Regions from separate parts of the Paenibacillus pabuli genome, predicted to be linked through region 4. Evidence: riboswitches for the same ligand, from Rfam matches in the RefSeq annotation. Region 4 holds a riboswitch; each other region holds the start of a gene.
What was found. Region 4 has a riboswitch for thiamine pyrophosphate ahead of thiC (phosphomethylpyrimidine synthase ThiC). Riboswitches for the same ligand answer to the same signal wherever they lie in the genome.
Positions count from the first base shown of each region.

Region 1: linked by a shared signal. The riboswitch ahead of ABGV42_RS19025 (ABC transporter substrate-binding protein) and the one ahead of thiC (phosphomethylpyrimidine synthase ThiC) in region 4 are both predicted to bind thiamine pyrophosphate.
Region 2: linked by a shared signal. The riboswitch ahead of ABGV42_RS17085 (ABC transporter ATP-binding protein) and the one ahead of thiC (phosphomethylpyrimidine synthase ThiC) in region 4 are both predicted to bind thiamine pyrophosphate.
Region 3: linked by a shared signal. The riboswitch ahead of ABGV42_RS02860 (thiamine phosphate synthase) and the one ahead of thiC (phosphomethylpyrimidine synthase ThiC) in region 4 are both predicted to bind thiamine pyrophosphate.

Region 1 covers NZ_JBDOIO010000003.1:3,798,398-3,801,852, forward strand. Annotated here, with positions in the region: gene ABGV42_RS19005 (MFS transporter) at 1-298, shown strand, start outside; gene ABGV42_RS19010 (VOC family protein) at 762-1,148, shown strand; gene ABGV42_RS19015 (hypothetical protein) at 1,245-1,715, shown strand; gene ABGV42_RS19020 (hypothetical protein) at 1,702-1,839, opposite strand; TPP riboswitch at 1,886-1,998, shown strand; gene ABGV42_RS19025 (ABC transporter substrate-binding protein) at 2,207-3,247, shown strand; gene ABGV42_RS19030 (MTH1187 family thiamine-binding protein) at 3,277-3,455, shown strand, end outside.
Region 2 covers NZ_JBDOIO010000003.1:3,353,619-3,357,073, reverse strand. Annotated here, with positions in the region: gene ABGV42_RS17090 (ABC transporter permease) at 1-633, opposite strand, end outside; gene ABGV42_RS17085 (ABC transporter ATP-binding protein) at 620-1,381, opposite strand; TPP riboswitch at 1,547-1,649, opposite strand; gene ABGV42_RS17080 (radical SAM/SPASM domain-containing protein) at 1,852-2,727, shown strand; gene ABGV42_RS17075 (S-layer homology domain-containing protein) at 2,996-3,455, shown strand, end outside.
Region 3 covers NZ_JBDOIO010000003.1:112,439-115,893, reverse strand. Annotated here, with positions in the region: gene thiS (sulfur carrier protein ThiS) at 1-15, opposite strand, end outside; gene thiO (glycine oxidase ThiO) at 12-1,241, opposite strand; gene ABGV42_RS02860 (thiamine phosphate synthase) at 1,270-1,833, opposite strand; TPP riboswitch at 2,142-2,251, opposite strand; gene ABGV42_RS02855 (ABC-F family ATP-binding cassette domain-containing protein) at 2,362-3,455, opposite strand, start outside.
Region 4 covers NZ_JBDOIO010000003.1:3,583,793-3,587,247, reverse strand. Annotated here, with positions in the region: gene ABGV42_RS18075 (IclR family transcriptional regulator) at 1-533, shown strand, start outside; TPP riboswitch at 656-769, shown strand; gene thiC (phosphomethylpyrimidine synthase ThiC) at 1,120-2,925, shown strand; gene ABGV42_RS18065 (hypothetical protein) at 3,085-3,455, opposite strand, start outside.

The DNA of each region.
Region 1 (3,455 bases), 210 kb from region 4:
GATCTGGTCTGCTTTTCTAATTATTCTGCTGCTCGGACTGGCGTTTTCAGGCGTCTTCTCCATTGCACTCGTTTTTGCCAGCAAAATGCTGCCGGGAACAGAAGAATCTACACCCAGTATCCTAATTGCATCCGGCGGAGTCGGCGGCGCCATTCTGCCTCTGCTCACTGGCTGGAGTCTGGATCATCTGGACGTCAATCAATCCACATGGATGCTTGCGATATTTACCTTAGGCCTGCTTATCATCAGCTTGGTTACTTATCAGTGGCAGAGCAAACACCGTACAGCTTCGGTTTAATCCCCGACTTGCGCAATATGCTGAATTCTCCAATTCGCTATAATGTAAAGCGGCTCCGCAGCATATGCTTCGGAGCTCATTTTGCTTCGTTAATCGCTCTGTAGTCCAGATCTGATGTACTTCTATTGCCTCCGTCATGATTGCCCAGGAAATAGTTTGCAGCGGGAGTATTTCATAATCTTAAAAAAAACTATGCATTTAATTTAAGATTCCAGCGTTAACTAAACTTCATTGTTGATCAAAGGAAATACCACTTCTTTCCCTTTAATAAACGTGCGGCGTAGTTGGCAACTCTCTCTCATCCTCTCTGCTTACTCTGCCAATTATAGAGATCACGAATATCTCCACATAAGTGAACATTCTGTGAATTTAAATTAAATCATATTTGACAACTTGGAATTCAAAATCTATCATATCCCTTATTATGTAAGAAATTAGTTTTTCAACTTAGGAGGTTAACAAGATGGGTTTTCATAAGCGTATTGACCACATCGGCATTGTTGTGCGTGATCTGGAGACAACCCTGCGTTTCTATACGGAGATTGTAGGACTTGAATTGAAAGACCGGGTAACCCACACGAACGGTGTCATTCAGCTGGCTTTCCTCGGCTTCAACGGAAGTGACGAGACTGAGATTGAGTTGATACAGGGATACAGCGACAAGCTGCCTTCCGAAGGAACGGTGCACCATTTTGCTATCCATGTGGATGACCTTGATGCGGAATATAAGCGGATTCAGGCTACGAAGGCCGAGTTTATTGACGGAGAGATCATTACGTTGCCCAACGGCTATCGCTACTTCTTCATCTATGGACCGGAAAAGGAATGGATCGAGTTTTTTCAACGCTAAAACCAAGTACTGCTTTAGGAATATTCAATTCCATGGACCAGCGGGGATGATGTGACCTGTTACGCATTTTCCCACCCCATTTTCAAGGAGTTCGACATGAAAAAATGGTTCCAGATTATCTCCGTTATTGCTGTCATATGGGCATTATGCTATACCGTTTGGATCTCAATTTTACTAGGAGAGTCTTTACTTGTTGCGATAAGCAACAAACCTCTTCCCCAATCCTCAGTCCAGGTTCAAGATCAAGGTACGACCCTTGTAATTCCTGCTGAATATTTTGAGTATACGTGGAAAAACAATACGAAATATAACGAATTTTCAGCAATCGATATGCCAGCCTCCCCTGTGAATGTACCTGCCGGTTCTGAGCTTCTCATTTCCTTCGATCAAACTCCCAAGGAAATTAAATCTATCCAACAGGCGAATGAGCTACACAGTTGGACGAATCTGAATTCCCCTCGGCATACAATCACAGCACCTGATATTCCTGGAATATATACATATTTGTACAGCGCAAGTTGGTTGGAAGGCAGCGTTAGTTACGTGATCAAAATCAAAGTACAGTAAACAGCGTCTCACCGCCTGCCTTGTATGAAAGACTGCCTCCGGGTTGCTGATCCGTACGAATATTCGTCACATTCCCCACAAACAAATCACCCTTGGCTGTTCCATCCAGTTCCTGACTGGACACATTCCGGCCTCTGGCCTATAATTACACTAGTAATGCCCGTAACTTCATAGTTTCCCAGGGGAGTCGGAATTGGCCGGCTGAGAGTGTATCCCATCAAGATACTAACCCTTAGACCTGATCTGGATCATGCCAGCGTAGGAATCGGAGTATATCGAATTGGCCCAGCCATGTGCTGTCGCCACCTCTCTAACGCCTGCATGCGTCCCGGATTACGGGGCGCTTTTTTTGATGGTATCTTTTTGACACAAAAAGTACGCCATCCGGATCACAGCTGGTATAAATCGAAGGATTTATGCACCATGCTTGGATATGAAGCCAAGGAGTACCCCGCGCCACTGGCCGGACCATATGAAGGAGAGAATTCAAGATGAGATGGCGTAAAATGATCGGACTCCTGCTCTTGTGTGTGACCATGATCACCGTTGCTGCATGCGGCGGCCAAGAAGCAGCACCTGCAGGACAGAACGGCAGCAGCAACACCGAAAACAGCAGCGAAGGTGACAGCACAGCCTTGAAGGATGTTAAAGTCGTGCTCGACTGGACACCTAATACAAACCACACTGGCCTTTACGCCGCCGTGGATCAAGGATTTTACCAAGCGGAAGGCTTGAATGTCGAGATTGTGCAGCCGGGTGCCGGCGGTGCAGATACAATGGTGGCATCGAATGAGGTGCCTTTTGGCGTAAGTTATCAGGAGAGCGTAACACAGGCCCGTACACAGGATGTCCCGCTTGTCTCCATTGCAGCCGTCATTCAGCATAATACGTCGGGATTCGCTGCTCCGGTGGACAGAAATATTAAATCACCTAAGGATTTCGAAGGCAAATCCTATGGCGGCTGGGGTTCTCCCGTTGAAGAAGCGGTTATGCAATCCATTATGGAAGGCGAAGGCGCCGATGTGTCCAAAGTGAAGAATATCAACATGGGCGACGCCGACTTTTTTACCGCAGTGAAACGGGACATTGATTTTGCCTGGATTTTCTACGCCTGGACCGGCATTGAAGCCGAGCTGCGCGGAGAACCCATCGACATGCTGTATGTGAAGGATTATTCCGATGCGCTGGACTATTACACGCCTGTTCTCGTCACGAACGAGCAGACCATCAAGAACGACCCCGAGCTGGTAAAGGCGTTTATGAAGGCGACTTCCGAAGGCTATCAATACGCGATTGATCATCCCGAAGAAGCTGCAGACATTTTAATCAAGGCTGTGCCGGATCTGGATAAGGACCTTGTGGTGGCAAGCCAAAAATGGCTGAGCCCGAAATACAAGGATGACGCCCCGCGCTGGGGTGAGCAAAAACAGGAAGTATGGCAGAACTACACGGACTGGATGTTCAACAAAAAATTGCTTGATGAGCAGGTTGACGTATCCAAAGCCTATACGAACGAGTTTTTACCCCAATAAAGTTGAATCGAAAGGAGCCGTGATTTCTCATGGCAAGCACACTGCTTAGCATTCAAGTGATTCCCAAAACGCAGAATGGCGAAAATTCATATCCTTACGTAGATCGTGCCATCGAAGTGATTCAGCAATCCGGCTTGAAATATCAGGTTAATCCGCTTGACACCACGATGGAGGGTGAGCTGGAGGAACTGCTGGAAGTTGTCCGCAA
Region 2 (3,455 bases), 230 kb from region 4:
ATAGCCAAGACCTTTGCTGCCTCCGAGCCATTCGCCAATGGTTGCACCAACCACGCAGTACACCACCGACATCTTCAACCCCGAAAAGAAAGAGGGAAGTGCAAGAGGCACCTGGAGTTTACGGAACAGATCCCACTTGCTCGCCCCCATGGTCATCAGCAGTTCACGCTGCTCCGGGTCACCTTGACGGAGACCATCGTAGGTGCTGACCACAATCGGGAAGAACGCGATCAGAAACACCACGGCGACTTTGCTCCAGAGAGTATAGCCAAACCAGAGAATGAATACGGGGGACAGGGCGATGAGTGGAATCGTCTGACTGATCACGATGAAGGGGTACAGCGCCTTTTCAATTGCGCGGCTTAGGTGCATGCCCGCTGCAAGAGCGCTTCCGGCGACGATGGACAAGCCGAAGCCAACTGCAACCTCTATCAATGTGGTAGGCAGATGGGTGGCCAGAAGCAGATGCCGATGCTCAACTAGAGAACTCGCTATCGATGTAGGTGCAGGAATAATGAAGGAAGGGACCCAGCCCAATCGCACGATACATTCCCAGCCGGCCAGCATCATGAGGAGAAGCGATGCGAACAGGCCATAGCGGGCAAACCATCTGGTGACGCTAAAGCTTCGCATGTAATTGTTCCTCCAACCGTTGTCGCATCTGAATAAGATTCGGATCATAGACCATGTCCGAATGCCTCGGACGGGGCAGAGGCACCGTCATGTCCAGCAGCTGCCGACCACCAGGAGTTAGAAGGATGATCCGGTCACTTAATAACAGGGCTTCTTCAATATCATGCGTGATGAACAGCACCGTTTTGCCGAGGCTTTCCCACAATTCAAGCAGCCAGCGGTGCATCTCCCGCTTGGTCATGGCATCGAGCGCGCCGAAGGGCTCGTCCAGCAGCATCAGCTGTCCTCCCGTCAGCAAGGTGCGCAGCAGGGCGACCCGCTGCTTCATGCCGCCGGACAGTTCGTCCGGGTAGGCATGCTCATAGCCGGATAAGCCGAATCTGTCGAGTCCGGCCATAATGTCAGCTCGCAGCTTAACCTTGTCCTGCTTCCTCGGGGCAAGCTCCGAGGGAAGCAGGCAGTTCTCCATAACGGTCCGCCAGGATAACAGCAGATCCTTCTGCGGCATGTAGGCAACCTGCCCAAGTCGCTGTCCGGAAGGCACTCCCGCAATTTCGATCATGCCGTCCGTCGGTTCAAGCAAGCCCGCCAGCAGCTTGAAGAGTGTGCTCTTGCCCGACCCGCTGGAGCCGATCAGCGAGACGAATTCTCCTTTTTTTACACACATCGACACATTGGAGAGGACGGGGGAATCCCTCTGATCCGGGAAAGTGAAAGTCATGTTGTGAATCCGTACATCGTTGCTCATCGTGTTCCGTGCCCCCTTGGTATGAAAACTGCCTGAACGAAAATGCACCTGGTTTGCGATCTGTATGTAAACGCGAAAAGACCCACCCATTTCCGGAGAAATGAGTGGGCCTGTTAAGTTCAACCGACATTCATGTTCATATGAATATGTAAAAAATCAGTTAACTGAAAGTCCGCTCCACTTCCCTCCGCTGGTATGATCCAGATCAGGTTCAAAGGGTCCGAATACATTCATTCGTCTCAGCCGCAAGGCTCCCCTAGTGCAATCGTTCAAGATATGCAGTTGTGTACACAGCATATATCACGTGCCCGCGAGATGTAAAGAGGGCTTAGAGGCAAAAGTTAAACGTTAAACGCATTCGCGGATTTACCTTGGCTTCCTAACCCGATATAATGGTGATGGCGCATATGGGCCGGATTAAAAATGAGGGTGGGACTGTTCTCCCTCCTAAGCAGAATGGGGACCCCGAGTTGAAAACGTTCAAGAAAGTATATATTGAAATTACAAGCATATGTAACCTGGCATGCAGCTTCTGTCCACAAACCAAGCGTGCCAAAGGATTCATTGACCCTGAAGTCTTCAACAATATATTGGATCAAATTAAACCACATACCAAACATATTTATTTGCATGTCAAAGGGGAGCCGTTGCTTCATCCCAAAATTGATCTGTTACTGGATTCCGCGCATGAGAAGGGATTCAAGGTTAACATTACAACGAACGGAACGCTGCTGCCCAAGACCCAGCATAAGCTGCTTGGCAAACCGGCCTTGCGGCAAATGAATTTCTCCCTTCACAGCTTCGACGGGCATGAGGGATCGACAGACCGTGAAGGATACCTCAGCAACATTTTGTCTTTTGCCAGAGAAGCGGTGAAACATAATGTGATCATCTCGTTCCGACTCTGGAACCTGACGCAGGACAACTTCACGAATGCCCAGATGAATCGCAACCGGGAGACGCTGGAGGTACTGGAGCGCGAGTTCAACCTGGATTTCCGCATTGAGGAAAAGGTGGTTCCAGGCAGCGGCGTCAAAATTGCGCCGAATGTCTATCTCAATCAGGACCACGAGTTCCAGTGGCCAAGTCTGGATGCACCGGAGGATGATGGCAAAGGCTTCTGCCATGCGCTGCGCAATCAGGCGGCGGTCCTGGTGGATGGCACGGTTGTTCCGTGCTGCCTTGATGGCGAAGGTGTCATTAATCTTGGTAACGTCCATGAGAAGTCATTCTCGGAGATTATCGAAGGCGAGCGGGCGAACAATCTGGTTTATGGTTTTTCCAAGCGGGAAGCTGTGGAGGAACTATGCCGGAAGTGCGGATATCGTCAGCGGTTCGGAGCTTAGTCAAATAAGATATATTTAAAAGCGTGCCCTTCGAATTTTATTTCGATATGGCACGCTTTTTGCTTTTTTTATTGCAGAATAGTTTTGATAATAAAAATTGAAATCAATTCAGGATAACAACTTTTTTGTAAAATCATAGTTTAATGATCTTGTTTTTATGATTTTACATGGTATTATTATCCTATTGATCAGGAGGTGATATAGTTCCATAGATTCATATAATATTGTTTTTACCTACTAGAAGCCTATTGAGGAGTGTGTTTTAGTTTTGAATTCAAAATGGAAAAAGTTTAATCGCAAACTATCGTTGATGCTTTCTACGTCGCTTGTTGTCTCCATGTTAGCTCTTAATTTATCTGTATCGGCAGAAGTGGCTACATCTAAAACTTCTTTTACTGATATTGATCATTCGTATGCCAAAACGGAAATAACCAAACTAGTGGAACAAGGAATTCTGACAGGTTTTTCGGATGGGACATTTAAGCCTTCTGATTCCGTAACACGAGCTCAATTGGCAAAAATTATGGTCGGTGCACTTAAGTTACAGCCTGATACATCTGAAGCAAGCCAATTCAAGGATGTAAAGGAAGATCAATGGTATGCCGGCTATGTAGGTGCACTGGTCAAATCCGGGATTGCTCAAGGCACTTCCAAAGATAGCTTTTCACCTAATAAGAACGTGACAAGAGAAGAATTAGCTGTATTTTTCGTTAGAGCTTTTGGTTGGA
Region 3 (3,455 bases), 3.5 Mb from region 4:
TACGATGATGTTCAATGTATGATCTCCTTTCTGCTTAAACGCTCCGGACACAATTCATCTATGCCGAGTTCTTCGGAAGAATGGCCAGCAATCAAATCAGCCATCAGGCTGCCGGTTATTGCGCTCAGTAAGATACCGTTTCTATAATGTCCAAACGCAGTATACAACCCTGGAATGCTGTTACAAGCTCCTAGATAAGGCAAACCGTCAGGGGTTGCAGGTCGGACCCCTGCCCACGCGCGTAGGAACTGGGCTTGCTGAATTCCAGGGACCCAGCTTGCTGCGGAAGCGAGCAGTTCTTGTATTCCTTCCACAGTAACGACCCGGTCCGAACGACCCGGTAAACTGGTAGCTCCAATCCAGACTTCTCCATTTGCTTTGGGAACAATGTATACATTATCTGCATAGACCGTCTTGTCAGGTCTGTAATCTGCATCATGTTCTGCATATTGAATTGCTGCGATTTCACCTTTCACCGGAATAATCGGCATTTGAAGACCTACCTGTTTCAACATTTCTCCACCCTGTAAGCCTACTGCGACAACAACATGTTTACACGTCATTCTTCCAATGGATGTCTCCACACCCTGGATTCCATTCGCGTCCGCAGTTAGACTTACATCCTGTACACCTTCTATTACTTTGGCTCCCAGGGTTTGAGCAGCCCCGGCATAGGCACGTGCCAGGTTGACAGGAAGAAGCTCACTTTCTGAAGCTCTATACAGAGCTCCGTAAGTCTTTCCGCTTATCCATGGGGCTTCACGATGAAGAATGGAATGATCCCACCAGATTTGCTCTGTCAGCGAATCAGCACACCTTGTATCTTGATACTTGTTCATCTCGTCTTCGTTACGAAATGGTGTAACAAATCCATGCTGCTGGAGACCCATTTCAATACCGCTAAGCAGATGAAGCTGTTCTTTTTGTTGATGCAGTAATGTTCTGCTTTCACGTGCAAGCTTCGACATCACAGTAGTATGGAATGCCTCGCTGTCTGCAGCTAACATGCCCGCCGCCGCACTAGACGTCTCACTTGCAATACGGGAACGCTCAATCAAGATCACTTCTTCACCTCGTGAAGCTAACTCATACGCTATGGCACAACCAATAATACCGCCCCCCACTACAATGGTTTCCGCATGAAGTTTACCCCGGATTTCTCCGCGTATTTGGCTTGCAAAAGCTGCTCCATTTCGGTAAAGGCTACCACTTCTTCTTCGGCCTCTTACTTCTTCGCTCATTCATTCACCTCCTCGGTTCATTCATATTCTAGCGACCAATAGCCTGCCTTAAGGCAGTTCCTGCGGATTCCGGATTATCACTAGCCCATACGGATGAGATAACCGCAGCTCCCTTGGCTCCGGCTGCACGTACAGCAGCTATGTTTGCCGGTTCAATGCCGCCAATAGCGATGACGGGAATGGAAACTGCTAAACATACCTCTGTAAGTGCAGATAGTCCTCTCGGCTTGATTCCAGGTTTGCTGGCGGAAGAAAATACATGACCATAAAAGAGGTAATCCGCTCCCCGTTCTTCAGCCTCTCTTGCTTCGTTAAGAGAATGAACCGAAACACCGAGACGAAATCGATCGTTATTGTTCAGGCTGCTACCTTGAGTAGCTGCCACGTTGTACTGCCCCCAATGAATCCTTTGAATGAATAGATGTGTATCCAACTTGTTCAGCTCACTAAGACCATTGATCACGATCCTGTCAGCTGGAATTCCTGCGTTTAGCAAACTGTAGGCCCATTGAATTTTCTGCTCAGTCGTTAGATGTTTCTCCCGAATGTGGATATAGTCAAACCAAGGCCATACAGCTTGTGCAGTCTTCACGAAACGTTGTTCATCCCCTAACCCTGGCGAAACAGCATGCAGTTCAAATGAAAATGAATTCCCACGTGCATTAGAGGTATCCGTTTGAATTCCCCTCCTTACCGTCACAATATGTAACTACAAAAAAGCCACTCCCTTAGGGGAGTGGCCGCGATAATATGTCCTGTTAGTTAAATGAGCTTTACATGCCAGTTGTCAGGTATACAAGCTATTAGATTATAGCCGTCACATATACGAGATACCTGCAAGTTCCACTAGTGAGCATTCACATTCGCTACAAAATCGAATATCAATTGGCCCATGTCATTAACTAAAACGCGCCACTTCCCTACGCTGGTATAATCCAGATCAGGTGCAAAGGGTCCGGAATCGCATTATTCCATCTCAGCCGCAACGAGCGGCCCCCCTAGTGATCGTATGAAGTTGTAGCCTATGTTACCATAGACACCTTTTTTTGTCACCGTCGATTTTTTAAAACCAATGTTAATGATGTTTTGAATAAAAAGCACTTACCGCACTTCGTAACACCTAGTTTTTCTCAGACCAGGCTTCAACGTCCCATGTCTTGGTGACCCAATCCTGATAGAATTCAGGTTCATGGGAAACGAGCAAAACTGTACCTTTAAACTCTTGCAAAGCTCGTTTTAGCTCCGCTTTTGCTGTTACATCCAGATGGTTCGTCGGTTCATCAAACAGGATCCAGTTGCTTTCACGCATCAGAAGCTTGCACAAGCGGACTTTCGCTTGTTCTCCCCCGCTAAGTGCACTCAGCGGACGGGTAATATGCTCGTTTTTCAAACCACACCGGGCCAAATGCCCTCGTACTTCGTTCTGCGTCAGGTGGGAGAATTCGTTCCATACATCTTCAATAGGCGTAATATTCCCAGCCCGGACTTCCTGTTCAAAATAAGCCGTCTCCAGATAATCTCCCAGGAACGTTTTACCACTAATCGGCGGTATCTTGCCTAATATGGTCTTAAGAAGTGTCGACTTACCAACACCGTTACATCCAACAATGGCTATTTTCTCACCACGTTCGATTGTCATTGTCATTTTAGGCAGCAAAGGGTAGGAGTAACCAATCTCAAAATCAATTCCCTCAAACACAGTTTTGCTGCTGGCACGGGCATCTTTGAATTTAAATGTCGGTTTTGCTGCTTCATCCGGGCGATCGATTCGTTCAATCTTGCCCAGTTGCTTCTCACGGCTTTTGGCACGCCCGGAAGTGGAGGCTCTGGCCTTATTACGCTGAATGAAATCTTCCTGTTTCTTGATATATTCCTGCTGTTTCTCATAAGCATCGATATGTTGTGCTTTCTGCATATCAGCCATTTCGAGAAACTTGTTATAGTTGGCGGCATAACGCGTCAATTTAGCAAATTCCAGATGATAAATAACATTAACGACTTCATTCATAAATTCCGTATCATGTGAAATCAGGATAAATGCATAAGGGTAATCTTTCAAATAACGTGTCAGCCATTCAATGTGCTCCACGTCCAGGTAGTTCGTTGGTTCGTCCAGTAAAAGGGCCGTCGGTTTCTCCAGCAACAACTTGGCGAGCAGTACTTTGGTCCGTTGTCCTCCACTTAGTGAAGCAACGTCACGATCAAGCCCAATCG
Region 4 (3,455 bases):
TCTGGGAGCTGTCGGCTCATATGTCCCGCAGTGATGATCCTGCCATTTTGCTGCTTCCTGCGATGGAGCGGCTCAGAGATCGTCTGGGAGAGACGGTCAGTCTGTACCTGCGGGATGGCAGTGAGCGTATCCGTATTCAGGCTGTTCAGAGTGATCAGGCGATCCGGCGGGTGGCCCCGGTTGGCGTACGTCTGCCCCTATCCGTAGGGGCGTCCAGCAAGGTGCTGATGGCATTTGCGACAGAAGAGGACCGGGAGGAACTGATGAATGGCCCGGAATGGCCCGTATTTATCGATCCCGAAGTTTACCTGGCCCAGATGGGAGATATCCGGGAGAATGGATATGCGACCAGCTACGAAGAACGTGAGCCTGGAGCGGCTGCAGTGTCCGTGCCCATTATGGATCGGAAGGGAAATATTGCTGCTGCGTTATCCGTATCCGGCCCCGTTAGTCGCTTGTCCCAGGAAACTTTGCACGAATATGCACCAGTGCTGAAGGAAGCAGCTGCGCAGATGGGCCTCATGTTGTCCTGATCCGGCATGGATGGAAGATAAAGGGTTGTTTTTCTGACTGGCTTGCGATAGTCTGTAATGGACAGCCCAGCGTGGCTGGATTGAATTGAATATGGAACTGCGGTACACATACCGCAACTTGTTAACGTTACTGGGGGAGTCCGAATTGTCCGGACTGAGACGGAATCGCATGAGATTCTGGACCCTTTGCACCTGATCTGGATCATACCAGCGTAGGGAAGTAATCGGCGATATAACCACGAACACCTGCATAATACAGCCTTTGGCATGTCTCCACTTGAAGGAGCTTGGCATCAGGCTTGTTATGGGTGATGGACATGAGCCGGTTCCCTCGGGAACCGGCTTTTTTATATACAGTGTCAAGCGTTCAGCCGCTGCAGAGGGGCGCGATCTCTTGTTGCGGCGGAGCTGGAGTTGGAGTTGGGTATAACCCACCTATGCCAGAATCCGTCTGCGCTATGCCGCTGTATGTTCTTTCTTCGGAAGTTGGCCGCTCTTTCTTTTCTTGCGTGGATGATATGGAAGGGTGCACGAGTGATCTAACGAGCCCATTCATGGGACGACCAATGAGGAGGAAGAGGTAGCGATGAATACGAACAACAGAACAACAGGACAGGAACATTCTGGAGAGGTGTTGGAAAAGGAAGCAGGGGCCGCAGGACGGGTTCAGCCGTTTCCTGGCAGCCGCAAAGTATACATTCAGGGCTCACGGCCCGACATTGCCGTACCGGAGCGTGAAATTGCCCTTCATGACACGAATACGCCCCAAGGGGTGGAGCATAACGAGCCGCTGCGCGTGTACGATACGAGCGGCCCTATGACGGATCCCGGATTCCACGCCGATATCCGGGCAGGCCTGCCAGCCCTACGTACGCGCTGGATCACAGAACGGAATGATGTAGAGGCATATCAGGGCCGTACCGTCAAACCGGAGGATAACGGGCTGAAGCCTGGAGGGAAGCGAACCGGAGCTGAACAATATCCGGGACTCCGCGGCCAACCGCTGCGTGCACAATCCGGACGCTGTGTCACCCAAATGCATTATGCGAGGCAGGGCATGATTACGCCGGAAATGGAGTTCGCCGCCATTCGTGAGGGAGTGGAGCCGGAATTCGTGCGGCAGGAGCTGGCGAGCGGCAGGGCCATTCTGCCATCGAATATCAATCATCCGGAGAGCGAACCGATGCTGATCGGGCGTCACTTTCACGTGAAAATCAATGCGAATATCGGTAACTCTGCCGTATCTTCTTCGATCGAAGAAGAAGTGGAGAAAATGACCTGGGCGGTACGCTGGGGGTCCGATACGGTGATGGATCTCTCCACGGGCAAGGACATCCATACCACACGGGAATGGATTATCCGCAATTCCCCGGTACCGATCGGCACGGTGCCGCTGTATCAAGCGCTGGAGAAGGTGAATGGCGAAGCCGAGGCACTTACCTGGGAATTGTACCGGGACACGCTTATTGAGCAGGCCGAGCAGGGTGTGGATTACTTTACGATCCACGCAGGCGTGCTGCTGCGTTATATTCCGATGACGGCCAAACGGATGACCGGCATTGTTTCAAGAGGCGGTTCCATTATGGCGGCATGGTGCCTTGCACATCATCAGGAGAATTTTTTATATACGCATTTTGAGGAAATCTGTGAAATCATGAAAAGGTATGATGTAGCCTTCTCGCTCGGAGACGGACTTCGTCCAGGCAGCATCTATGATGCCAATGACGAAGCCCAGATGGCTGAACTTGCTACACTCGGTGAACTGACACAGATTGCGTGGAAGCATGATGTGCAGGTGATGATTGAGGGGCCGGGACATGTGCCGATGCACAAGATTAAGGAGAATGTCGATCTGCAGATGGAGATCTGCAAGGAGGCACCGTTCTATACACTTGGACCGCTGACGACCGATATTGCACCAGGATATGACCATATTACCTCAGCCATTGGTGCGGCGATGATTGGCTGGTTTGGAACGTCCATGCTCTGTTATGTCACGCCAAAGGAACATCTGGGCTTGCCGAACAAGGATGATGTCCGGGAGGGTGTCATCGCCTACAAAATTGCGGCACATGCCGCTGATTTGGCCAAAGGCCATCCGCGTGCCCAGCGCCGGGATGACGCGCTGTCTAAGGCTCGCTTCGAATTCCGCTGGCGGGACCAGTTCAACCTGTCACTGGACCCGGAACGTGCGCTGTCCTACCATGATGAGACATTGCCTGCTGAAGGAGCCAAGGAGGCACATTTCTGCTCCATGTGTGGGCCGAAGTTCTGCAGTATGCGCATTACGCAGGATATTCGTGCCTTTGCCGCAGACAAAGGCTTGTCCGAGAATGAGGCTGTAGCGGCCGGGATGCAGGAGAAGGCCGAGGAATACCGGACCCGATCCTAAGGGTCGTTACAGCGCAATTTGGGCGGTCTAAGAAGCATGAAAGCCGTTCTCTCCACTGTTGGGAGAGAAGCGGCTTTTTACTTGTTTCGCTACAGGGAAATATAATAAAAATTAGCTGCAACAAAAAAGGCAGGCCAGCGAATACTTCGCAGGATAACTTTAATGTCGGCCGATGTTCAATTGCTGCTCCAAATACGATGCCAGCGATGCAAGCGGGCTGTAAATCTCCGTACCCGTATTTGCTGAAGCACGTGCAGCTGCGGGAGCCATAGACAGCTGAGCAGCTACAACTTTTTTCTCAGGTGACTGTGCAGCGAGTTGCTGCAATCCGGTACTCACCGCTTTCATATAACCTTCCTTATCGCCTCGCATGATCAGCTCAAATGTTCCAGGTATTACTGCGGCCTTCGTTCTCGATACATCGGCAACGTTTGCCTGCTCGCTGGTTTCACCCTGCTGTAGTGCTTCATTCACCCGCGCCATCGTTCCTTCAACGGTTGCCGGATTGGTAAAAGCAAGAATGTATTCCT